DNA from 3 places in the Paenibacillus sp. FSL H7-0357 genome. Region 1 is predicted to be linked to each of the others. Evidence: predicted binding sites of a transcription regulator. Region 1 holds the regulator's gene; each other region holds the start of a gene.
The links. Region 1 encodes LexA, which represses DNA repair genes until DNA is damaged. Its sites were predicted from a motif close to CGAACATATGTTCG; they were not measured.

Region 2: H70357_RS18590 (YolD-like family protein) is a predicted target of LexA. The motif match lies at 3,563-3,576, and genes of this name have one in related genera.
Region 3: addB (helicase-exonuclease AddAB subunit AddB) is a predicted target of LexA. The motif match lies at 4,302-4,315, and genes of this name have one in related genera.

The regions. Positions count from the first base shown of each region.
Region 1 covers NZ_CP009241.1:4,488,222-4,496,255, forward strand. Annotated here, with positions in the region: gene H70357_RS19495 (FixH family protein) at 62-484, opposite strand; gene H70357_RS19500 (HAD family hydrolase) at 721-1,506, opposite strand; gene H70357_RS19505 (hypothetical protein) at 1,542-2,069, opposite strand; gene H70357_RS19510 (DUF896 domain-containing protein) at 2,120-2,329, opposite strand; gene H70357_RS19515 (LysM peptidoglycan-binding domain-containing protein) at 2,440-2,853, opposite strand; gene lexA (transcriptional repressor LexA) at 3,147-3,773, shown strand; gene H70357_RS19525 (L,D-transpeptidase) at 3,949-4,287, shown strand; gene H70357_RS19530 (DMT family transporter) at 4,704-5,081, opposite strand; gene H70357_RS19535 (TetR/AcrR family transcriptional regulator) at 5,082-5,633, opposite strand; gene H70357_RS19540 (hypothetical protein) at 5,874-6,614, shown strand; gene H70357_RS19545 (response regulator transcription factor) at 7,184-7,861, shown strand; gene H70357_RS19550 (sensor histidine kinase) at 7,858-8,034, shown strand, end outside.
Region 2 covers NZ_CP009241.1:4,297,480-4,305,513, forward strand. Annotated here, with positions in the region: gene H70357_RS18570 (alpha-glucosidase/alpha-galactosidase) at 1-1,030, opposite strand, end outside; gene H70357_RS18575 (AraC family transcriptional regulator) at 1,304-2,164, shown strand; gene H70357_RS18580 (hypothetical protein) at 2,280-2,540, opposite strand; gene H70357_RS18585 (hypothetical protein) at 2,909-3,130, shown strand; gene H70357_RS18590 (YolD-like family protein) at 3,209-3,532, opposite strand; gene H70357_RS18595 (hypothetical protein) at 3,722-4,126, opposite strand; gene H70357_RS18600 (hypothetical protein) at 4,356-4,547, shown strand; gene H70357_RS18605 (C45 family autoproteolytic acyltransferase/hydrolase) at 4,862-5,992, shown strand; gene H70357_RS18610 (GrpB family protein) at 6,080-6,607, opposite strand; gene H70357_RS36320 (hypothetical protein) at 6,775-6,945, shown strand; gene H70357_RS18615 (LacI family DNA-binding transcriptional regulator) at 7,107-8,034, shown strand, end outside.
Region 3 covers NZ_CP009241.1:5,840,259-5,848,292, reverse strand. Annotated here, with positions in the region: gene H70357_RS25910 (Ig-like domain-containing protein) at 1-1,332, shown strand, start outside; gene H70357_RS25905 (Na/Pi cotransporter family protein) at 1,530-2,519, opposite strand; gene H70357_RS25900 (class I SAM-dependent rRNA methyltransferase) at 2,618-4,018, shown strand; gene addB (helicase-exonuclease AddAB subunit AddB) at 4,421-7,942, shown strand; gene H70357_RS25890 (UvrD-helicase domain-containing protein) at 7,939-8,034, shown strand, end outside.

The DNA.
Region 1 (8,034 bases):
AGCCTTCCTTTCCACTCTGCATAATAGTTTTTCTTTATAGCCAGCCTCTATCTCTATTTCATTATGGCTGCACTGTAAGTTCTTTAGTCGGCATAGAGTGCTGTGTTCTAGCTGTTACATGCGAAGTCACATCATAGTTGCCTTCCTTCATCAGGATCGACTCAGCTTTATATGTACCGTTGCCGGAGAGCTTGCCTTCAAGCTCCTGCTTGTCTTCTTCATTATTTTTATTCACAATCTCAAAAAGCACCGCCTTCGCATCATCCACAGCTTCACTGCCCTGGGTAACCACAGCCTCAAAAACTACCTTTTGATTTACCGACACGTCCCCCGGATTCCAGCTCAGCTCGACGTGAATCGGTTCCATAGAGTGCTCTGATCCGTCATGCATATGGCTTGATTCTCCATTATTACCTGAACAGCTTACAATCATTGACATCGCCGCAATCGTAAAAAGAGCAATCAGCTTCTTGGGTTTCATCATCCGGAGTCCTCCCGACCAAGGTAGAATTTATAATGATATTTCCAGCTTGCGGTTGCATTCTTTTACTATTATACACAACATATTCGCAATTTTAGAAGATTGCTTAAACTTTCACGCCTTTTTCGTGAAGTTAGTCATTTACAGATGGATTCTCTCCCTATAATTGACCAACCTCTTGCTTTGAGCGCAAAAAAGCCAGCATCCCATTAGGGGATACCGGCTTCACAAAGGTTACACTATAGCGATTGTACCAGGGGGAGGAGCTCAGAGAGATGGCCGATTCTATAATCCGGCTGAATCTCAGGATTTGGTAATTTGCCAGTACGGTTAATCCAGACAGTAGTCAAGCCAGCGGCCAAGCCGCCCTTAATATCCGTCGTGAGTTTGTCGCCGACCATCATCCCTTGTTCAGGGGTTACATCCAGCAGCGAAAGAGCATGCAGGAAGATATCCTTGTCCGGCTTTCCTTTGCCAAAGCTGCCTGAGATGACTACATGATCAAAATAGTGGATAAGCTCCGGCACTCCGTCGAGCTTCTCCTGCTGCAGTGACGGGCAACCATTCGTGAGCAGCAGCAGCTTCACTTTACCACGGAGCGCATCAAGCACCTGTAACGTCTCTTCATACATGTAAGGCAGGCTACGGCGCTCGGCAGCAAACCTGTCTGCCAGCGTTTCGGCAAGCACCTCATCTTCGACACCGAGGGAGGCCAGACCACGCCGCCACGACTCTTTACGGTATACAGGAGCCAACTGCTGGAGCTTACGGAACTCCGGTTGTTCTCCAGCTGAGAAATTGGACCAAAGTGCTTCATAAGGATTAATCCCGATCATCTTTGTGAAAGGGAACGTCTCATAAGTCTCATAAAGATTCCTGGCTTCCCTGCGAACGGCAACTTCAAGCTCTTTAGGATCAATGGAGTCACCTGCAGCTTCACATGCATTGCGGAAGGCTTCTTCAACACTCCGTTCATCCCAGAGCAATGTATCGTCAAGATCAAATAGTACGGCGGTAATTGGCATTAGACTTCTCCCTCTCCCTATGCTGTTATATCTTCCTACTCGTGTACTACTTCGATATTATTGGCTTTGCCGAACTCCTCCAGGCGTACACCCATGGCCTCAGTGTTATACCGGTTAATCAGCTTGGAGAAAATCCACTGTTTGCGCTTGCCCTTATATTTAAGCACAACCACTCCACGGGACAATGTGATCTTCTCAATATCTCCCGCCTGCAGCCAGCGTTCACGGTTATACTTAATCGTAGACACTCTGTTGCGCTCAACCTTCAGATACGGACGCCGGAAGAATAGAAGTGCCGCCAGCGCAAAGTAAAGAACGACGCCCAGCCAATTGGCAAGGATGCCGCTGCCTCTGGCCTCGTCGATCGAGCCTACCACCCAGAACATAATTCCAAGCAGCATTAGAACAACAGGAAATACAATGTTGCGGCCCTTAAAGATATCACTGTTTTTCGCAGCTGATTTTGACGAAGAAGCATAAATGGAATCCTTGCCCTGCTTCTTTCTTTGCTTGTTGACCTGCTGTGTGTTGCGTTGAACCATTCTTTCCCAAGAACGGGCCATGTCAGTTCCCCCTAGTCATCCTGTAATATCTATGAAAAAGACACACTGGACTAATGTTTGAGTCCCTTGTTGCCTTGTTCATGCTCATCATTATCCACGATTTCAATGGTATCGAGCTGGGCCCGGAAGTTGCTGCGGATGTTGCCCAGATAAATCTCGCGGAGCTTGGCCCGTTCAGCCAATTCCTCTTCACTCAGGCCGCCATTCTTCTGTTTGCGTGCCAGTTCATTGATGCGTGCGACCAATTCGTCAATATTCAATGCTTTCCCCTCCCCTATAAATTCATTCTAACTTTGCCATGAGAAAAAGAGCTTGTCAAGGTCTGCCCCCTGAAAGCTCTTTACGTCAGTCTATACTGCTTATGATGAAGTTAATACACAGGCAATGTCAGTATATCTCCGGCCTGAATGTTCCCGTTCTTCAAACCGCTTGTTTTTTTAATTCCTTCTATATATACGACCGTCTTCATACCCGCTGGTTTGTTCTTAAGGGCGATACTCCAGAGCGTGTCTCCGCGTTCAACTACTACCCGTTTCTCCTGCTTCACTAATGATGCTGAACTTGCAAAAACATTACCAACAACTGTAAATCCGGATACAACAAGCATAAAGACCAGCACAAGCTTCACGAGATATTCTTTACGGCATAATCCTAAGATCGCTGCAAATAAAGCGGCGGCGGATTGTTTCATTTCATTCATATGATTAGAAGCAGATTGTCCTCTAGTAGATTCAACTTCACCGGCCTCTTCGTAGATGCTGCGGTATGTACTGTATTTTAACATTGTTATCGTCCTCCAAACACTTGTTCTTACTTTCGAAAATAATATAACACGAACATGTGTTTTGATCAATAGAATTTTTAGAACAATTGTTCGCTTTTTTTCCGTATCCATAAATGTGCCAGTTTCCAGCACCGGCTTTGCCTTTTCCCGCCATTTCCAAGCCGTTATTAGATACTAATATGGTAAAAAGCTACTATTTCCACTATTAATCTCAGATTGTTAGAACTTATGTTTGTACGAACGGAAGTTCTATGTTATAATTTTCCCAAACATACTATATGGGGTTGATTCCGATGTCAAAGATTTCGAGTCGTCAACTGGCGATCCTGGAATTTATACGTAACGAAGTCCGTAGCAAGGGTTATCCTCCGTCCGTCCGGGAAATCGGTGAAGCTGTAGGCTTGGCCTCAAGCTCCACAGTGCACGGCCATCTGGACCGGCTTGAGAAGAAAGGCCTTATCCGCCGCGACCCTACGAAACCGCGTGCAATTGAGCTGCTCGGCCAGGAAGATTCCGAGAATGTACATCAATTCGTACAGACGGTTACCCGTATTCCTGTCGTAGGTAAGGTCACCGCCGGGGTGCCGATTACCGCAACGGAGAATATCGAAGATTACTTCCCACTACCTTCCCACTATGTGGGGGACAACAAGGTATTTATGCTCTCCGTTCTCGGTGACAGCATGGTGGAAGCAGGTATTATGAATGGTGACTACGTAATTGTCCGCCAGCAACAGACTGCTGACAATGGCGATATCGTCGTTGCCATGACCGAAGAAGACGAAGCTACAGTCAAGACATTCTACAAAGAACGTGACCACATTCGTCTACAGCCGGAGAATCCGGCTTATGAACCCCTCCGTCTTAACCGCGTTACGATTTTGGGACGAGTTATCGGTCTCTTCCGCGATATCCATTAATATTTTTGTTCATATTTAAGGGCTGCTTCGCTTTTTCAAGTGAAGCAGCCCTTTCCCCTTTTCAAATGGTCATTTTACTCATTGCGAACATTTGTTCTATTTATCTCATATAACATTTCCTTTGAACAGCAACAGCACTCCGCACATATTCTGATATCAAAGGAGTGCTGAACCTATGCCTAATTATCGGATTATTGTTGATCTGTCGCAGCGCATGCTATATTTGCTTGACAATAACATCGTTACCCGAGGGTTCCCTGTCGGTATTGGCACCATACTTACCGTTTCACCGGCGGGAGAATACACTATCATTAACAAACAGCCCAAGCCTGGCGGACCCTTCGGTGCATTCTGGATGGGTCTATCCAAACCACATTACGGCATTCATGGAACGAATGACCCTTCCTCCATCGGACATATGGTCTCCCATGGCTGTATCCGCATGTACAATGAGGATGTGCTGGCCCTTGCAGCAATCGTACCTATTGGAACACGGGTTACAATAAGGGAGTAACAGTATGGTGGTCAGACAAAAAGCAAAAACACCCAAAGGATCACAAAAAAATGATCGAGGGTGTTTTTCATAGTGCTTAATATTGGTCCTTCCTGTCTGCTGATTCATACCGGTCGCGTATTTCACGATTTTTAGCATATATGTACAAATCCAAAGCTATTATTCCTCTCCTGGCAAGTTTAACCAACAGTACGAATGCGTAAATACAAGCTACAACCGATATGAGCCACATCAATACGCTAAATACGCCAATTCCATTAATGAAAAAATTACCTCGATGCACAGACAACTTTCACTCACTCCCCTGTATTCTTGAATATGAAAATACCCCACCGTTCTGGCAGGGTACAGTTATTTCGTCATCATACTGTTGTATGGAACAAATTGTATATGATCTTTATTTCAACAGCTTCGGCTTAGGCTCTATCGGAAAGGCTGGTTTGTTGTGTTTCGGCAGCCTCATCAGAAGAACCATGTCCAGGTCCCAGCAAATTCAGCACAATCACACCAATGACGATTAAGGTTATTCCTATTACGCTGCCTGTATTTATTTTTTCTTTCCAGATCAGTACTGAGATCAGAACTGTAGCTACCGCTCCGATTCCAGACCAAATTGCATAGGCCGTATTTAATGGAATAGCCTTCAATGACAACGACAAAAAGAAGAACGAGCAAATGAAACTAATCAGCATTACGATTACAGGGATTATTTTGGTGAATCCTTGCGATGCTTTGAGCATCGAAGTTCCTACAAGTTCGCTGGCAATGGATATCGCCAAAAACAGATACGGCACTTACTTCTCCTCCTTTACTCCGTCCATCAATTCTTTGTAAATGCGTTCTTTTAACTCCAGATCTGGCGGTGCCAGTCCAAACTTTTCCGCAAACCAGAGTCCGTCGGTCGCCAGTCGGGCAATGGTTGCCCACAGTGGATCCACACCGTCATTTTCAAAATTATGTTGCCATTCAGCATATTTCTCCTGTATGTTTGTCAACAAGCCGGGATTCGTAAATAAAGCTGCTGCCAGCACCGAGTTCATGTCACTGCCTTCTCCAAAACCATAAAAAGTAGATTCAATGTATGCCCTGCTCCATTTACCAGCTTGTTGCTGGTCATGCTCTACACGGCTCTGAACATCTTCCGTAAAGTTTCGGGTCAGCTCATCCACCATACCGGAAACCAGTTGCTCCTTGTTAGGAAAGTGATACAGTAAACCGCCTTTGCTAACGTTAGCCGCTTTGGCCACAGCTTCCAGAGTTAAGTGTTCCACCCCTTGATCACGAACAATGGAGGAGGCCGCTTGCAAAATCATTTTTTTCTTGGAGCTGTTGTTATGTATAGTCACCTTATCACCCCGATTTCAACTGTACCGTCTGGACGGTTTTTTGTCAAACCAATATAAGTATAAATAACCTGGCTTTTCCGCAAGCAGAAAATAAAATAAAGAGAATACGCCATACGCTTGCAATGCCCACAAAACGGGTAATAAATACCATATATAGTTTGAAGATCACTTATGTAAGGTGAATGAATGGGCTATCCTAAAGTTATACAGGAATTCACCCTTACAGGCGGGAGGAAAAAGATGAAAAAGAACAAACCATTCTATAAAATCTGGTGGTTCTGGGTGGTTTTAATAGCCGCCGGCATCATAGGGTTGGTAACCACCGGGAACGAGGACAAGTCAGATGATCCTACTGCTTCGATTACGGCGCTAGCAACACCGATGGTTACTGCCAAGCCAACCACTGAATCAAGTCCATCTCCAGCAACAGAACCAACGTCTAAGGCTACAGCAGAACCTACAACTGCCCCACCCCCTTCACCCTCAGCCGAACGAACTGTCAACCCCACTCAAGCAACGTCTGCTGATCAAGTACCTTTATCTGCTGATGAGGTGCTGGCTTACACTGCCAATCTTACAGGTAAAACTTTTATAAAAGATGTAAACGTCGGGACAGACAATATAACGGTTACTTTTTTTGAGACCTACCAAGCATATAAAGAAGCGAACCCAACCTCCGGCATTACAAAAGAAGATTACATCGATTACTTTTCTACAGGCGACCAAATAAACAAACTGCTTATGGAAGAAACAAGCCGATTATTCGCGCAATTCCCCGGAGCTGCTTCGATTGACATGGTGATTCCATACGATGGGAAAATCTATTCCGTAGCTCTCACGCAAGGAGAAATCGAGCGATTTTATAACGTGGACTTCAGTACACTGGCTTCCAATGAAATATGGAGAGAGAAAGTTAGCAAGCCACACTTCAACAAAAGAGAACGGCAACAATTCGTTGAGCAGTTCGTCCAAGTAAATTAACAAGGAGTTTGTGATGTACACCGATTAATTGTATAATCTACTAAATATTAACTAGGAGTGATCGCAATGAGTAAACTCACGCGTTCAGATAAAGCTATCGTTTCCTTTTTACTTGGATTCGCCTCCCTGTTCATTATTGCGTTCTTCGTAATTCGATATATTGTGCAAAATGTTTCATTTGCTCCATAAAATCCATATTTACTTGCGGCACTTGTCTGGGAAAAACTTAAACCATAGACATCAATACCCCGTCATTATAATCACTGACGGGGTATTGTTCGTCAAAGGATGGTGAACTATTTTCTCAATGATCAATTGATAGTTTTGCACACCCAGTGGTGCTGTTTCTACAAACAATTCTTCAAGTGTTATATTATTATCAAAAACATTAGTTACCAGACACCAATTAAGGCCATCAATCCCACCCTATGTTTCTGCCATTTCATCATCTCCTACCAGATCTGCTTTATACTTTTCTTGGGAGATGTTAATGCGTAGATTAATAACACCCGGCTAAACATTTTTTTAGTTATCGCGCTAAGTAAACTGACAGGATCGGAGTAAAAATAATGAATAACATATTAATAGTTGAGGATGATATCGCCTTGAGCGATGGTATTGTCATTGCACTCAAAGGGCCACATATAACCATCATGCAAAAGCATGACATTACCTCTGCAAAAGAACAATTAAAAACTACTGCCTTTGATTTAGTAATTCTAGATGTTAATTTGCCGGATGGAAGCGGGCTGGATCTTTTAACTTACATACGCAAATCAACAACGATGCCAGTCATCGTTCTAACTGTTCATGATCTGGAAACGGATATTGTCACTGGCTTTGAGCTGGGTGCCGATGATTATATCACTAAGCCTTTTAGTCTTATGGTATTAAGGGCCAGAGTAGGAGTTCAACTAAAAAAAGCCAGACACCCGCACCCCGACACCATTCAAGTTGACGATTTCTACTTTTCATTTGATAAGATGAAATTTTTGAACAATGGTAATCCGGTCGAGCTTAGCAAAACCGAGCAAAGGCTACTTCGTATCTTGATTGACAATCGGGGAATTACCGTTTCCCGCGATCGTCTGGTGGACAGCATCTGGACAGATGGAGCTGAATATGTAGGTGAAAATGCCCTGTCTGTGACGATAAAAAGGCTGCGTGATAAACTCGAAGAGAACCCCTCCGCTCCTTGTTATATCAAAACCGTCTATGGGATCGGTTATACATGGGCTATAAAATGACAATCTTGAACTATATATGTATTGGAATTGCCGTTACTGCACTTATAGCAGCAGCTGCTGCGATTATGCTATACCGCAAAAACATCGACAAAACAATAAAAACATTTGAGAACATGATTGATACTGCGATTGACGGCAATTTTTCAGAGAAGGTTTTTGACGAATCCGTTATA
Region 2 (8,034 bases), 190 kb from region 1:
AGGCCTCCCGTGGCAAGTTGGTGATCAGACCTGTATTCATCACGTTGCCACCGATCTTGAACGGTACATTCGTCTCGATCGCTTCCAGAATATAAGAGGCATATTCATGCGAGCGTTCATGCTGAAGCTCGTGGTTACCGACGAGTTCCTCGCGCAGTTGCTGCCAGCGGCCAATCTGCTCCACACAGCGGCGCGGATATTCGTCGAGCGGAATCTGGAAGCGTTCGATCAGCTCCGGGTAGTTCCTTTTTATAAAATAAGGATGGTACTCCGCGTTATGCTCAGACGATTCTGTAATGTAGTAGCCGAACTTCAGCATCATTTCATAACGTACCATATCTGTGTGAGGCTCCAGCTGTTTCTCTGCCGCACGGCGCTTAATCTCCGGATAAAGATCCTTCCCGTCCTTCGTGACCTCCAGCAGCCAAGCCATGTGGTTGATTCCGGCGATCTTCGCCTGCACTCCCGTCTGGTCGATTCCAAGGTGGTCAAATAATCCGGGGATACACTGCTGCACACTATGACACAGTCCTACTGTCTGCACACCGCCATAGGTGTTCATTACATTCGTCAGAACAGCCATTGGATTGGTATAGTTCAGGAACAGTGCATCCGGGCAGACCTCGCGTACATCCGCAGCAAAATCCAGCATCACGGGGATGGTGCGCAGATTGCGGAAAATGCCGCCGATGCCCACCGTATCCGCAATCGTCTGCCGCAAACCGTATTTCTTCGGAATTTCAAAATCGGTTATGGTGCAGGGATCGTAACCTCCGACTTGAATCGCGTTAATGACATACTTGGCGCCGCGCAGCGCTTCTTTGCGGTCGGAGTAAGCGTTAATCCTGCATGTGCTGCCGCTGCTATTCTTAATGGAGTTAAGCATGTTCTCTGAGTCCTTTAGCCGCTGATGATCAATGTCGAACAAGGCAAGCTCGAAACCCTGCAGCGCCGCTGTCGCTATGCAGTCACCCAGAACGTTTTTGGCAAAAACAGTGCTTCCTGCACCGATAAATGTAATTTTAGACATGAACAATACGCCTCCCGTTGGTCGCGGTAAGAATGCCTGCTTTAAGCAAATAAGGAGTTTATGCAAGGATGAATAGGGCAGATGATTGCAGTAATTACAGTCATTATCCGCTGTTTTTTTGCTATATTCACTATAAAATAGAACGCCGGAAATGAGTATGGAGAAATACAAGTGAGATATGGATCTTTGTTGCATTTGGAATCGTGATGTAGTAGCCTGAGATTAAATGCAATATCAATATGACTCAGTCATTCATGTATGGGAGGCCCTTCAATGAATCTCGAACATTCGTACTTCACTGCCAGCTTTAATCTCGTACCAGAAGAGCAGGACATGGCCGTATTATTCAGTGGTGAAGGCAGACCCGTACCCGGACACAAGATCGGCCCCTCCGTGCATGATTATTTTTTGATCCATACCGTGCTAGATGGCGAGGGCTTCTTTCAAAGCGGGAATGTCTCGCGGCACTGCCGGACCGGAGACACGTTTGTTATTTATCCGGGGTCCCTATTCAGTTACCAGGCTGACAAGGACAGCCCCTGGCACTACGTATGGGTAGCCTTACAGGGGGAAGCTGTTACGGCACTGCTCTCCGATGCCGGGATTACCAAGGAACGTCCGTTGCTGCATTCCGGGAACACCCGCGAGCTGCACAGCCTATACGAACATATTCGCTTGGCCTTCCAGCAATCCCCTTATCCCCGGCTGGAAAGCCTGGAGGCCTCCGGCTGGACCCGGCTGCTGCTCCACCAGTTCGGGCTGGCCAACCTCAGTGTCCTGCCAGCCCGACCCAAAGAAATGCCCGAGGTCATTGACCGCCAGATTGACCAGGCGATCCGTTGGATCTCGCTGCAGTTCCACCAGCAGATCAGCATCGACCACATGGCGGCGACGTTGGGTTATCACCGGGTGCATCTGTCCAAGGCATTCAAACAGAAGACCGGTTTGTCTCCCAAGCAGTATCTGCTGAAGATGCGGATGGACAAAGCCAGGGAACTATTGGGGGGAACACTCACCATCGATCAGGTGGCCTCATCCGTCGGATTCAACGATGCTCTCTACTTCTCCAAGCAGTTCCGCAAATACACTGGCATGCCGCCGAGCGAGTATCGCGCCGTTCTCCGTGAGAGTTAAGGCGAAATGCTGAACAACCCTGACGGAGTTCACCGGCAGGGTTGTTTTAAAACCTATTAGTCACTATATAAGTTCTTGCGTACCTTTAATCTAAAAGGCCCGTCTAAGCGCAGCTTTATTTTCTGTCCGCCTTGTCAACATATTGACCTGTCAATGGATCATAGTGCGGACGTTCCCCGGCGATCTTAAGCTCAATCCGTTGCACCGAATACAGCAGCTCCCCGAAACCGATAAAAAACACACCAATCAGGCAGGACCAGATGAACAGATAGATACCGGCAGATAATGTGCCCATGTTCATGGCTACAGGAATCGAAGCAATCAGTCCAAGAACAATTACACCGCCACCTAAATATTTTAAATGTTCGCCTTTCATTGACTTCCTCCTATCTGCAGAACAGACTCATTATAAATTGTTGAAATTCATCCCGATTACACCTGCAACAAGACTAACCAGCAAGTAGACAATGATCATCCCAAGCAAAACTTTAAACAGGTTAACCGACCTTTTCATTGTTTGCTTCACCTCCTGTTAGCCCGCCTAACGGGTTTCTTATTTATCCGATGGAAGAAATGAAATCCTAAATTATTCCAACGGCTACTCGTGCTAATTGTAGTGTTTCAATACCTTCCCGTCAATGTTGCTCCTTGCAGCGTATTAGTTAATTGATGCAATTGGGGTGATGCGGTATACTGCTGTGTAGACTTTATACTAGTACAGAAATGATTAAGGAGGTTGTCCAATTGAAGGAGATTCGAATGCAATCAAAAGACCGCGCCGTAAGCTTCAGACTCATTGAAGAGTCCGGAGAATTTATAGTGTTTGACATGTCATTGTCTGGCCCTGCGCGGGATAGAACAAGCTACAGCGGAACAAGTTTTGAAGCAGCCTGGAAAGCTGTCGAGGCTATAATAGGGGTAACAGCTATACCGGACGAATTCAAACCATATGCAACAGCATTGTAGTAACAAGCAGAATGCAAAATCTTTTATGACATGAACATATAAATTTTAAAGAAAGGGTCCCAGGATTGGGACCCTTATTTATGTAGTCGCATGAATAACATCGTCAATCTTAATCCAATCATATTCATACTCAATCTGTAATTTGACCTGTCGCAGTTGCAGGTCCACCGACATAACAACGCCCCTGATCTTATGGTCTTTCTCTGGATCGAACAGCGTGATCGTGATCTGTTCGTTGTAACGCTTGGAATAAGCAATCACTTGATCAATCAGCTCCCATTCCTGAGCATCAAGCACGGGTTTGCTTCGCAGGCACTGTTTTTCTTCATCCTGGATGATTCGGCGCTTGTGCTCCGGAGTCATCATCCGGCTGCAGTCGAATATGCTGTCAAATTTCTTCATGTTGTCAGACCTCCTCAGCCCCTATAAATAGGAACACTTGTTTGTATTATAACCATCTTAAAGAAATTAAAGCAACGGAAAAATCCGCCAGCTGAACACTGGCGGACTGAGAACTAAACGCTATTTGATTGAATATTACACCAAAAAAGCTATGCCCGATTCACCGCGACAACCAGGTTATGGGGACAATTATTTCATGTTCTCCACCGGCAGATTCATTACAAAGTACTGAATAGCCAATTCTTTTTCAATCGTCTTCAATACATCTTCTTTCGTACTCTCGTACACAAACGTTTCCTGCTTTAAATACGTTAATACAATATTGCAGCTATGATCAAAACTGGCGAGAGCTTTGCTGTCTTTCTCTTCCAACTCCAAGCGCATTTGGGTAACTAGTATTAAGTATTCTTCAATCAAAGCCATCCGGTACGCATCTTTCAGTACGTCAGCTTGTCCCCAAGCATACATGCCCCCCTCTATTACTTCAGAAGAGTGCTCCACATACTCAAGACTTGAGTTCAATAGCAGCAATTCGATCCGTTCAAGGATTTCATGATAAATCCCCTTGATAACATTCCTTGTATCCACAGCCATTCACCTCTCCGACTCCATTTTTCTGAGAAAATCAACCTATCCGTCCTAACCTGGAGGGTGCTTGGGTCTAGATTCACTGTAAACAGTTACTTTAAGAATAACCCGGTTTCTAGGCAATGTATATAATAATAATACAATATTGTAACCATTAAGTCTGTTAAATTCTTCTAATCCTGTTTAATGATAAGTAGAGATCATAATGCCACAGTTTTAAAAGGAAGTGAAATGAATGAGAAAAATAGAAATACAGTCGGCCTTGGAGCAAAGTATGAAGCAGCGTGTTCATCTTGTGAGCGGTGAAACTTTTACCGGCCTTTGTGAAATTGATCATCCTTCGGATTCCTTAAGCATTTCAACAAATAAAGGTATCCTTAGGGTACCTTTTTGGACCATAAAACGTTTTGTTCACATCAGAACATAGTCAAACCAGCCTGGCTTTTTTCAAAAAAATCAACCCGCCAACATACGGACTGGCGGATTGATCAATGTACACATTTCATGCAATTATTAGCTGAATTTGAATCCCAAACTTATATCTATAATTTACCATCCAAATGCCATGAATACAAGAAATTTCAACTTTAGCCAAGCATTTTGCACATAAAGGCCGGGAAATAACTTCACCTTGGAACCACAGCGTTCGATTCAGCATTGTCACGGCTTTGCCGCCGTAGCGGTAACAGTTTTATAATGGAGCTACTCTGCGCAGAGAGTAAACGTAGAAGGAGCTTTACAATGGACCTCAAAACATCCATTTACCAGCATATTGTTACGGAAGGAACACATTATGAAGTCGGGCGCGCACTAGGGGCATTTTATAAACACGACACTGCTTTTATGTCCTTTATGTCCTCGCCGTTTATGGGCAGTCCGCCGCTCCATCCGGCTGCCGCTGATAAGGCAATGAATATGTTCGAGAAATATTGTCCCGGGGTCAATCAGGAAATCAAAGGTTTCGCCGATGAAACCGGCATCCGGGAAGAAGCGGTCGTCTTTTACTTCTCTTATTTCCAGTCAGCCGGCCATTGCAGCCAGGCAGCCTTACGAACCGGTCCTATAGACAAAAGCCGTACATATCATATGCGGACGTATGATTTTGGCTGGGAGGATGCTCCCTATAATCAGCTTTTGCTGAGCACCACCCGTGTGACGGGCAAGCCCGCCCACATCGGATTTTCACTTCAGCTCTTCGGCCGGTATGACGGCATGAATGACGAAGGTCTCAGCGTGACCACGACTTCCGGCAGAATCCGGCCAGAAATGACAGGTGAGGGCTTTGTGTTCCCGGGAGTGGTTCGGGCCCTGCTCGATGGCTGTACTACAACCAGAGAAGCTGTTACCCTGCTGCGCAGCATGCCGATCTCCGATTACAGGAACTTTCTAGTGACCGACAGGCACGGTTCAATGGCATTGATCGAAGCAGCTGGGGCACATAAGGAAATTGAGGTTTATGATGCCAGGACAGCGAGCCTTTCCCAGCTTGTCGTTTCCACCAATCACTATACGCTGCCAGCCATGAAGCAACATAACCTTCAGCTGATGCATAACTCGCAAGCGAGGCAAGAGGCGATGTACTCGACTCTCTGGAACAGAGGAACGGACTATAATCCGCTGGAAGCAATGAAACAACTGGCAGGTCAGCACCTGCCAGAAGGCGTCTGCTGCCATCACTACGATGAAGGTTTCGGGACGTTATGGTCGATCGTTTGTGACAATGCCTTACGGGAGACGCATATATGCTTCGGTTCACCCATGATTAACCCTTGGAGAAGCTTTGGGTTCAGTGATCCGCCCGGCATAAACGAATATACCGCCACTTTGCCTAACGAACAGTCCGACGCACAGTTTTGGAGCAATATACTTTAAGAACCTTTCATGTTAAAAAAAGAGCGGCAACCGGCTGACCTGTTATTCAGGGTCCGGTTGCCGCTCTATTCATACTTTTTTCTCCGCTCACTGCATGGCTTTGTTTAGAATTGAATGCACAAAAGCTGTCTTGCCCTCCGTATAGGCTTCTCTGTCATTGCGGTATTGTTCTGCCAGGGCCAGCTTTACTTCCTCATACGCCCGAACCGCAGCGGGATGACTCCGCAGATAGTCCCGGAATGCAATATGCTCCAGATAACCTTTACCGTCCTTAGGACATACATAAAGATGATAATGCATCAAACCGTCATCCTTCTCGCACTCGAATACCTCTCTGCCCTCGATCCCAAGATTTCCAAGATGCACATAACCAAATTCCCGGAACCTCTCGACAATATCAGGCAGTGCCTCATAGCTCTCCATCACAAGATCCAGGTCTATAATCGGTTTGGCCGCCAAACCTTCAATAGAGGTACTGCCCACATGCTCGACAGCAATGACAAGATCTCCGAGGATCTCAAGCATCCGCTCTTTGATTCTGCTGAATTCGGCCTTCCAAACGGGATTATAAGGAACAACTTCAATAGGAACAGGGCTTACAGCGATGACAGTCACCTTCTTTATTGGGTTTGTTAGTGTTCTGTCAGCTTACTGTAAACCTTCGCTCTTTGTAAATGATCCGGTGCACACTCTAGAGTGGCTGCGCACTCCCGATTTCAGATGGCTGGGATAAAATGCAAACCAGTTTCTCATACTATCTGTTAGCAGATGGAGGTGAAATCATGCCCAAAAATAGTGCCGATCCCAAACACGACCGTGCAAATAATAAAGCAGATAAGAAAAACAACCAGCAAAACCATGCACATCTTACTGAAGAACCCCAGATGTTAAACGCCAATAAGGCTGAAGATTATGTTCCCAGTTTGAATGGTGTCACCAAAAATGAAACTTAAGCTGTAAAATTGTACAGCAAACAGGTTGCTCCCCGTCGCTGAATGACGGGGAGCAGCCTCTTCTTGTCTCCAAGTAAATATTTTTAGTTTTCCATTCAGTTGACTTGTCCCGTGGCTGAATGATAGGCTTTTCTTCTAAGCCTTGTTAAGGAGAATGCCCGATGAAAAAAGCGACAATGAAGGATATTGCCCGCCAGGCGAACGTTTCAGTAGCCACGGTCAGCTATGTGCTGAACAATGTGAAGAACCAGACGATCCCTGACCCGACCCGGCAGAGTATACTGCAAATTGCCCGGGAGCTGAACTATGTCCCGAATCTCGCAGCACGTTCCCTGGTCAAACAACGGACCGGACTGGTCGGCATTCTGATTAACCGGACATCCGCATTGCCCTATTGGAAACGCCAAAATTACATGTCGCTGGTGGAAAGTCTGGAAGCGATGCTAACAGAAGCCGGTTATCATACACTGCTTGTCCGTTTGAATCCCCTTAATCCTGCGATGGACGTAATCCGTGAACGTAAGCTGGATGCTGTCTTTGTGCTAGATGTTATGGATGAGATGTTCTACCGGATATCCGCCAATTTTGTGGAAGGCGTTCCGCTGATTCTGATCGACAGCATCATTGATGACCGTCTATTTAACCAGGTTAATTATAACTATCCGCAAGCGCTGCAGGCCGCTGTATCCTCCTCCGCAGCTCCCTCCTGTCTGGTCATGGAGAGCTATTATAACAAGGCGTTATCGGAGTGGGTCATTGCTGAATCCGCCTTGCCGCAGGAGCATATTCATATCGTGAACAATTCGCAAGAGGCACAAAGTGAACTCGTGAGCTTTTTGGCCCTTAACCGGGATAAGCACGTCATCGTCATCAATGAATTTTTGGCAAAAGCTGTTGAAAAAACTGCCTTGGCCTCTTCTGTTACAGCGATTTGCACCTGCGGGGTACCGGAAATCCTGCTGGACAGCACGACAATCATACAGTTTCAGAACGATAGAGCACTGACCGCCTATGAATTAATGACATCTGTTTTCCGCGAACAGTACGATACCAGCCTGACAGGCAGCAATCAATTTTTGGTTGAAGTTC
Region 3 (8,034 bases), 1.4 Mb from region 1:
GCGATTCTATTGACGCCTTCCAAGGAACAGAAGCTGTTCATGGGTGAAGTGCTGGATGTGAAGGCTGAGGTCAGAGATGCTGCCAACTCTACGCTGAATGTATCCCAGAACGCCACCTGGACATCCAGTGATCAACTGGTAGCCACAGCCAAATCCGAAGCAGACGCTGCGGACATTACGGCTAAGGGTGTGGGCGACTCTACTATCAAAGCGGAGTATAAAGGTGTCAGCAGAGAGATTAAGCTGAAAGTGCTTCCGACCATCACGGCCATAGAGGTTGAGAAAGCAGAGAATGAAAAGTCCGAAAAGGAAATGTTCAAAGGCGACACTTTAAGCTTGCCTAAGGTAAATGGCACCAAGCTCGACGGTACCAAACTTGAACTGAGCCAGGAGATAGAGTGGACTTCTGACAATGCAGAAGTTGCTACCATCAAGGATGGCAAGATTGAAGGTAAAGCAGCCGGTACAGTTACACTGATCGGTAAAATTAAAGAAGGCAACGTCAGTGCCTCAAAAGCGGACATCCGCAACAAGAGCGTTGAATATAAGCTTACTGTTCTGGATAAAGTGCTGGTGCTGATCGGGCCTGAGGACAACCTGGTGGTTGTTACTGGCGAAGAGAAGGCTATGCCTTCAGTTAAAGTAGTTATGGAAAACGGCGATGAGCGTGAGACCTCCGACAAGATTACTTGGGAGATTACGGGCACGAATGCCGTGATCAAATCAGGCACAAGCGGAAAAACGGTCAGAGGATTGGTAAAGGGCAGTGCAAGCCTAAAAGGGACCTATGCCAACAAGACAATCACCATTCCGGTGACCATTGAGCAAAAGATTACCAAGCTTGAAGTTGAGCCGGCATCGCTGGAGATGAACATTAAAGCCTCCAAATCGGTAAAAGTAACAGCTTATTACTCCAACGGAAAATCAGCCAACTTCTCGAATACGATTAATTGGGAATCCTCCAATCCGGCAGCAGCGACTGTCAAGGGCGCTTCCGTGAAGGCCGTGGCTGAAGGCACAACTACGTTAACGGGATCTTATCAGGGTATTAACGTCAGCCTCAAGGTCAACGTGATTCCCAAGCTGACCAAGCTGACAGTGAATGAATCACGCCTGAATATGGCTCCGGGAGGCAAACAGACCGTTGTGGTAACCGCCTTGTATGATACTGGTAAAACGGCAGACGTGACTGGTCTGATAACCTGGACCAACTCGAAGCCGTCTGTAGCCAAGCTCTCCTCAGGCAGCATCACAGCGCTGGCCAAGGGAAGCACTTCTTTCAAAGGCAAATACAATAACAAGACCGTGACAATTTCGGTTAAAGTCAAGTAGCAGCAACAAACTGCTGTATGCAAAATCAAAGAAAGACCAAAGAACTGCAATGCCGCCTTGGGGCACTTTGCAGTTCTTTTTTTTCTGGTGCGCTCGACATTTCGTCTTTGCATTAGATGAAAAGGCTCAATTGAAGTATAATAGTACAGCGATAGCGCATGCGTCCGGGGATAGCCCGATCGGCCATGCGTATGTTCTCACGGCTGGAGCCGGCTTTCCAGCCTGGACCATAGCGGCAGGTAGCATAGCGGCAATGCCCCAAGCGAGCAGACCACATTGAAGATCGTCTGGGCATGGGCGAGCTGTGCGGCGGGACCGCCGCCGATCCAGGCGGCGAGGCTCTGCAGCGGCCCTATAAAGGGCAGGAACAGCAGTGCGCCGCCGACGTTGAGCGCTACATGCGACCAGGCGACGAACACCCCGGAAGGCGAGCCGCCGATTGCGGCAATTACGGCGGTGACGCAGGTGCCGACATTTGCGCCAAGCACGATGGCGATGCCCAGCTCCGGCGGCATCACGCCGGTGGAAGCCAGGCCCATCGCCATCCCGATGACCGCCGCGCTGCTGTGCAGCATTGCGGTCAGACAAGCTCCGGCGGCAAGCCCCCAGAGAGCGCTGGTGGCAGCATGGCCAAGGAACCAGCGGAACAGTCCGCTGGCTTGCAGCGCGGGGCTGATCGACTGCATGACGGCGATGCCCCACAGGACAAGCGCGAAGCCGGCCACCGCCAGGCTGATGAACTGGAGCGGCCCGGAGAATTTACGGCAGGCTCCCGCTGCCCGCCAGGAGTAAGGCGGCAGCTCGCCGATCATGACTGCCGCGGCCCAGACGCAGAGCGAGGCAGCCAGCAGCGGCGTGGCCATCGTGCTGATCTGCAGTCCAATCAGCTCGGTGGTTAAGCAGGTGCCAATGTTGCTGCCGAGAATGATGCCCAGGGTCCGGGCATAGGTAATCAGGCCGGCATTGACCATGCCGATGGTCAGCACCGTGACGGCAGTACTGCTCTGCAGCAGTGCCGACAGCAGACTGCTGGAAATGAGGCCTTTTACTGGCGTAGATGTGGCCTTATGCAGGCCTCGGGATAGCAGGGGTCCAGCAAGCCGCGACAGCGCGGCTTCCATAAGCTTCATGCCGGCAAGAAAGATAACTAGACCATATATAATAGGGAACAGCAGGTCACGGATCATAAGGACAGGCTCCTTTGAACGGGGGTTGTACACCAATATATGAAAGCATTGCAGTGGACATGTATGAAATCATTAACACGAACAGGGAGTTGAAGTCATTGGCATCGGTTATTCTGGAACGAAACCGCAAGAAAAGACTGGAGCAGGGTCATCCGTGGGTCTACGCCAGCGAGGTAGCCTCGGTGGATGGAGATCCGCAGGCAGGCGGATTGGTGGATGTGCTTAATCACCAGGGGCGTTTTTTGGGTGCAGGTTATTATAATCCGGCTTCGCAAATCCGGGTGAGAATTCTCTGCCAGAGTCCGCTGGCGGTCATGGATACGGCCTTTTTCGCGGAGCGGTTCTCAAGCTGCCTGCAGCATCGGGAACGTTTTCTGCCGGGAGCAGACGCGTACCGGCTTGTGTACGGCGAAGCTGATTTTCTGCCCGGCCTGATTGTTGACCGTTTCGGCGAGATTCTTGTCGTTCAGCTCTTGACGCTGGGCATGGATGTGCGCCGCGCCGAGATTGTGGAGGCACTGGTGCAAGTGATGAATCCACGCGGGATTTATGAGCGCAGTGATGTTAGTGTCCGGGAGCTGGAGGGTTTGGAGCAAAGAACCGGAGTGCTCTACGGGGAATGTCCGCGCCACATTACTGTAAGCGAGAACGGTCTTAAGGTAATCGTGGATATTGAGGAAGGCCAGAAGACGGGCTACTTTTTCGACCAGCGCGAGAATAGAGCTTCCATCGCTCCGCTGATCAAAGGCTGGGGCGGCCGCAGCGGAATTACGCTGCAGGAGATCGAGACGGATGAAGGTCTGGTTCAGACCCTGCCGGTGAACAAAAGCGGCAAGCCGGTCACCTTCCCGTATTGGGACGGTGCGACAGTGCTGGAATGCTTCGCGCATACGGGCAGCTTCACACTGCATGCCTGCAAATACGGAGCCAAAAAGGTTACCTGCCTCGACGTATCCGCCCACGCGATCGAAAGCGCCAAGGCCAATGTGGAACTGAACGGATTCACAGACCGTGTGGAATTTGTGGTGGATGATGCTTTTGCTTTTCTGCGCAATCAGGTTAAAGGGCTGGAAGAGCGGACGGAGCGGGCAAACGGTGCAGGAGAGGCTAAGACAGGAGCAAAGCCGGCGGCTAAGGCCGATACGGCGAAGCCGATGACTGCTGGCGGCGGACGCACATGGGATGTCGTCATTCTGGATCCGCCGGCGTTTGCCAAAACCAAAAGCGCTGTTGCCGGTGCCTGCCGTGGTTACAAGGATATTAACCTGCACGGCATGAAGCTGGTCAATGAGGGCGGTTATTTGGTGACGGCAAGCTGTTCCTACCACATGCAGCCGCAACTGTTCCTGGATACCATTGCCGAAGCGGCGAAGGATGCCGGTAAGGTCCTCAGACTGATTGAATGGCGGGCCGCGGGGAAAGACCATCCGCAAATTCTCGGTGTCGACGAAGGGCATTATCTGAAATTTGCCATTTTCGAAGTGCGCAGCAAGAAATAAACAAACCTGGCCCTAAGCCGGCTCTACGGGAGTCTCTGTAAAGAGGCTCTTTTTTTCGTTTTTCATTGATAATCATTCTGGCGTTCTCTTCTGAAGAAGAGGCGGCCCGGTGGCTGGAACTGCTGCAGATGAAGAAAGGGGAGGGCAGCAGGAAGTGAAGCTGGACCATGCTTATTTGTGAATATTACCGTGAATGATCAAGAGACTGCCGCAGCTTAAAAACGCGGCAGTCTCTTTGTGCTGTACATGCGGATATCCATCCGCTGAAACTTGAAAACAATGGCAAACGTATGTTCCGTTTGGAAGAGATATGCTATAATGTTGGGACGGATTCATCAACTGGGTTTAGAAATTTGATACCGGTTGTATTCATAGATTTGGCCACGGAAGGAGTCTACTGCAATGACGGTAAACTTTTTGATAGGCCGCTCGGGCAGCGGCAAGACAACAAGAATATGGGAAACGGTATCCTCAAAGCTGGAGTCTGAGCCGCTGGGCGCACCGATCATTGTACTTGTTCCGGAGCAGGGCTCGTTCGGGGCGGAGAGAGGCCTGCTGGCAGCAGGCAGCGTGAAGGGCAGCATCCGGGCCCAGACCTTGAGCTTCTCGCGGCTTGCATTCCGGGTGAAGCAGGAGACCGGGGGCAGCGCCAGTCTGCCCATCAGCGAAGAAGGCAAAAAAATGCTGATATACAAGATCATCAACCGCCGCAAGGAAGAACTGAAGCTGTTCGGCGCTTCAAGCGACAGACCGGGCTTTGTGGAACGGCTCAGCGCACTGCATACCGAGCTGAAACGTTGCTGCCTGGGTGCTTCCGATCTGGAAGGACAGCTGGCAAGAATGCGCGAGGCCATAGGAAGCAGTCCGATTCTGGCCGGCAAGCTGGATGATCTGCATATCGTATTCAGCGAGTTGGAGCAGGAAATGTCACAGCTGTATATAGATCAGGAAGACCGGCTGGCTGAACTGGCAGAGCATATTGCGGATTCCTCTTACATAAGAGAAGCCGAGATCTGGGTAGACGGGTTCCATGGTTTTACCCCGCAGGAATTTATGGTGCTGCGCGAGCTGATGCAGCATGCATCAAGGGTGACAGTGGCCCTTACGCTTGACCGGATTTATCCAACGGGGCTGCAGCCGCATGAACTGGAGTTGTTTCACCCCTCCGCAGTTACGTATATCAAGCTGCGCGGGATGGCCGAAGAGCTGGGCCTTGAGGTCTGGGACGAGCTGCTGGCGCCGCCTGTGCTTCCGCGTTTCGCCGGAAGTCCGGCCTTGGCCCACCTGGAGCGCGGATTTCACCGCCGCAGCCGCTGGAGCGGCGATATCGGGCAGGCTGCGGAAGCCATCACGATCAGCGCTGCAGTCTCGCATAGAACAGAGGTCGAGGGCACGCTGCGTGAAATGATCAGGCTGGCCCGGGATGAAGGGGCGGAGTACGGCGAGATGGCTGTATTCATGCGCAACATTTCAGATTATGAGCAGCTGATTACCCCGTTGTTTCAAGACTATAGCGTCCCGTTCTTCCTGGATCAGAAAGTTAATGAGCTGCATCATCCGCTGGTGGAATTTGTACGGTCTGCACTTGATGTAGTGCGCCGCCGCTGGCGGTATGAGGATGTGTTCCGCTGTGTGAAGACCGAGCTTCTGCTTCCGCTTGACGGCAGTATTACCCGCGAGGATATGGACGCGCTGGAGAATTATGTGCTGGCCTGCGGCATCCATGGATACCGCTGGACCGACGGACGTTCCTGGAAGGGAATCCCCAGTCTTTCGCTGGAAGGCAGCCGGATTGTGGATGAGGAGCTGCTTCTGAAAATGGAGCGGTGCCGGGAGTGCATTACCGGTCCGCTGTATGCTTTTGAGAAAAGAATCAAGAAGAGCCGCAGCGGTCTGGAGCTATGTACAGCGGTGTACCTGCTGCTCCGGGAGTCGGATACCGCCCGGAAGCTGGAGAAGCTGAGCAGAGAGGCGCTTGAGCTGGGACAGCCGGAACGTGCGCGGGAACACAGCCAGCTATGGGATGCAGTGCTCGATTTGCTGGATCAGATCGCAGAAATGATGGGATCGGAGAGAATGGAATTCGAGCTGTTTGCCGGGGTGCTGGAGACCGGACTCAGCGAGCTTAAGATGGGTTTGGTTCCGCCTGCCCTGGATCAGGTGCTGGTCGGAAGCATGGACCGGACGAGGGTTTCAGGTGTGAAATATGCTTTCCTGCTGGGATTCAACGAAGGGGTTGTCCCTGCACAGTTCAAAGAGGACGGCATCCTGTCTGAGGGAGAACGGCTGCTGCTGGAGAACAGCGGAATGGAGCTGGCTCCGGGATCCTCGCGCAAGCTGCTCGATGAGCGCTTCCTGATCTATGGCGCGCTGACAACGGCCAGCACCAGACTGTGGATCAGCTATGCCACAGCCGATGATGAGGGCAAAGCGCTGCTGCCTTCGGAAATCATCCGCCAGCTGCATGGCATGTTCCCGGATGCTTTGCAAGAACGGTCCCTTTCCGGGTTCCCCGCAGCGGTATCTCCTGACGAAGCCGATGCAGGTGAAGCTTTGCATCTGGGCTTTGTGGGGCATCCCGGACAAAGTCTGCGCATGCTGATTATGCAGCTGCGCCAGTGGCGGCAGGGAGTGGAAATCCCCGGACTGTGGTGGGATGTCTATAACTGGTTCGCGGAGGATGAGCATTGGAGTCCGAAGCTGCAGCAGCTGCTGGGTTCGCTGTTCTACCGCAATGACGGCATTCCGCTCAAGCGGGAGACCAGCCTCCGTTTATACGGAGGCAGAACACTGCGCGGCAGCGTGTCGCGTATGGAGAAGTTCGTTGCCTGCTCCTTCTCCCATTTTGCTTCATACGGCTTAAGGTTGAAAGAACGCCAGCTCTATAAGCTGCAGGCGCCGGACATTGGACAGCTCTTCCATGCCGCGCTAAGCGATATGGCCAAGCGGCTGCAGGAGCAGGGCCGCGGCTGGGGGAGCTTGACGGCTGAGGAATGCCGCCGGGAAGCCGGAGAGACAGTAGACAGGCTGTCGCCGCTCCTGCAGGGCGAAATTCTGATGAGCAGCAAACGCTACGGATACATTTCCCGCAAACTGAAGAATATTGTCGGCCGCGCTTCCGTGATCCTCGGCGAGCATGCCCGCCGGGGCAGCTTCGAGCCGGTGGGGCTGGAGCTGGACTTTGGCCCGGGTAAAGATCTCCCGCCGCTGAGAATTACATTGCCTAACGGCTGTGTAATGGAGGTGGTGGGCCGGATTGACCGTGTCGATATGGCCGAAGGGGAGCATGGAGTTCTGTTGCGGGTTATTGACTATAAATCAAGCCAGAAGGATCTTAAGCTGCATGAGGTGTACTATGGGCTGTCGCTGCAGATGCTGACTTATCTCGATGTGCTGCTCACCTATTCGGAGCAGTGGCTGGGCAAGGCTGCGCTTCCGGCAGGAACCCTGTATTTCCATGTGCATGATCCGCTGCTCTCGTCGCCAAACGGGTTGAACCGTGAGCAGGCGGAGCAGGAGCTTCTGAAACGGTTCAAAATGAAGGGTCTGCTGACTGCGGACCGTGAGGTCGTTTCACTGATGGATACTACGCTCGATAAAGGGCATTCCTCAATTGTGCCGGTAGCGCTGAAGAGCGACGGCAGCTTTTACAGCAGCGCCTCTGTAGCCACGCCTGAGCAGTGGGGGCATTTGCTGTCCTCGGTGCGCAGCAATATTTCCGATATCGGGACGCGGATTACGGAAGGTGATGTGGCGATCCAGCCATACCGGATTCAGCAGGAAACGGCCTGCACGTTCTGTTCCTTCCGGCCGGTATGCCAGTTTGACGAGGCTGTGGAGGGCAATGGCTATAACAATCTTGCCAAGCCGGGCAAAGACGTGATCTGGGATCTGCTGTCCCATAAAGGAGGAGAGAAGCCGTGAGTATTAGAGCTGAAATAGAGGCCAAGCCGGAAGGCAGCCTGTGGAGCGATGATCAATGGCGCGCTATTGCCGAGAGCGGCGAAGATATTCTG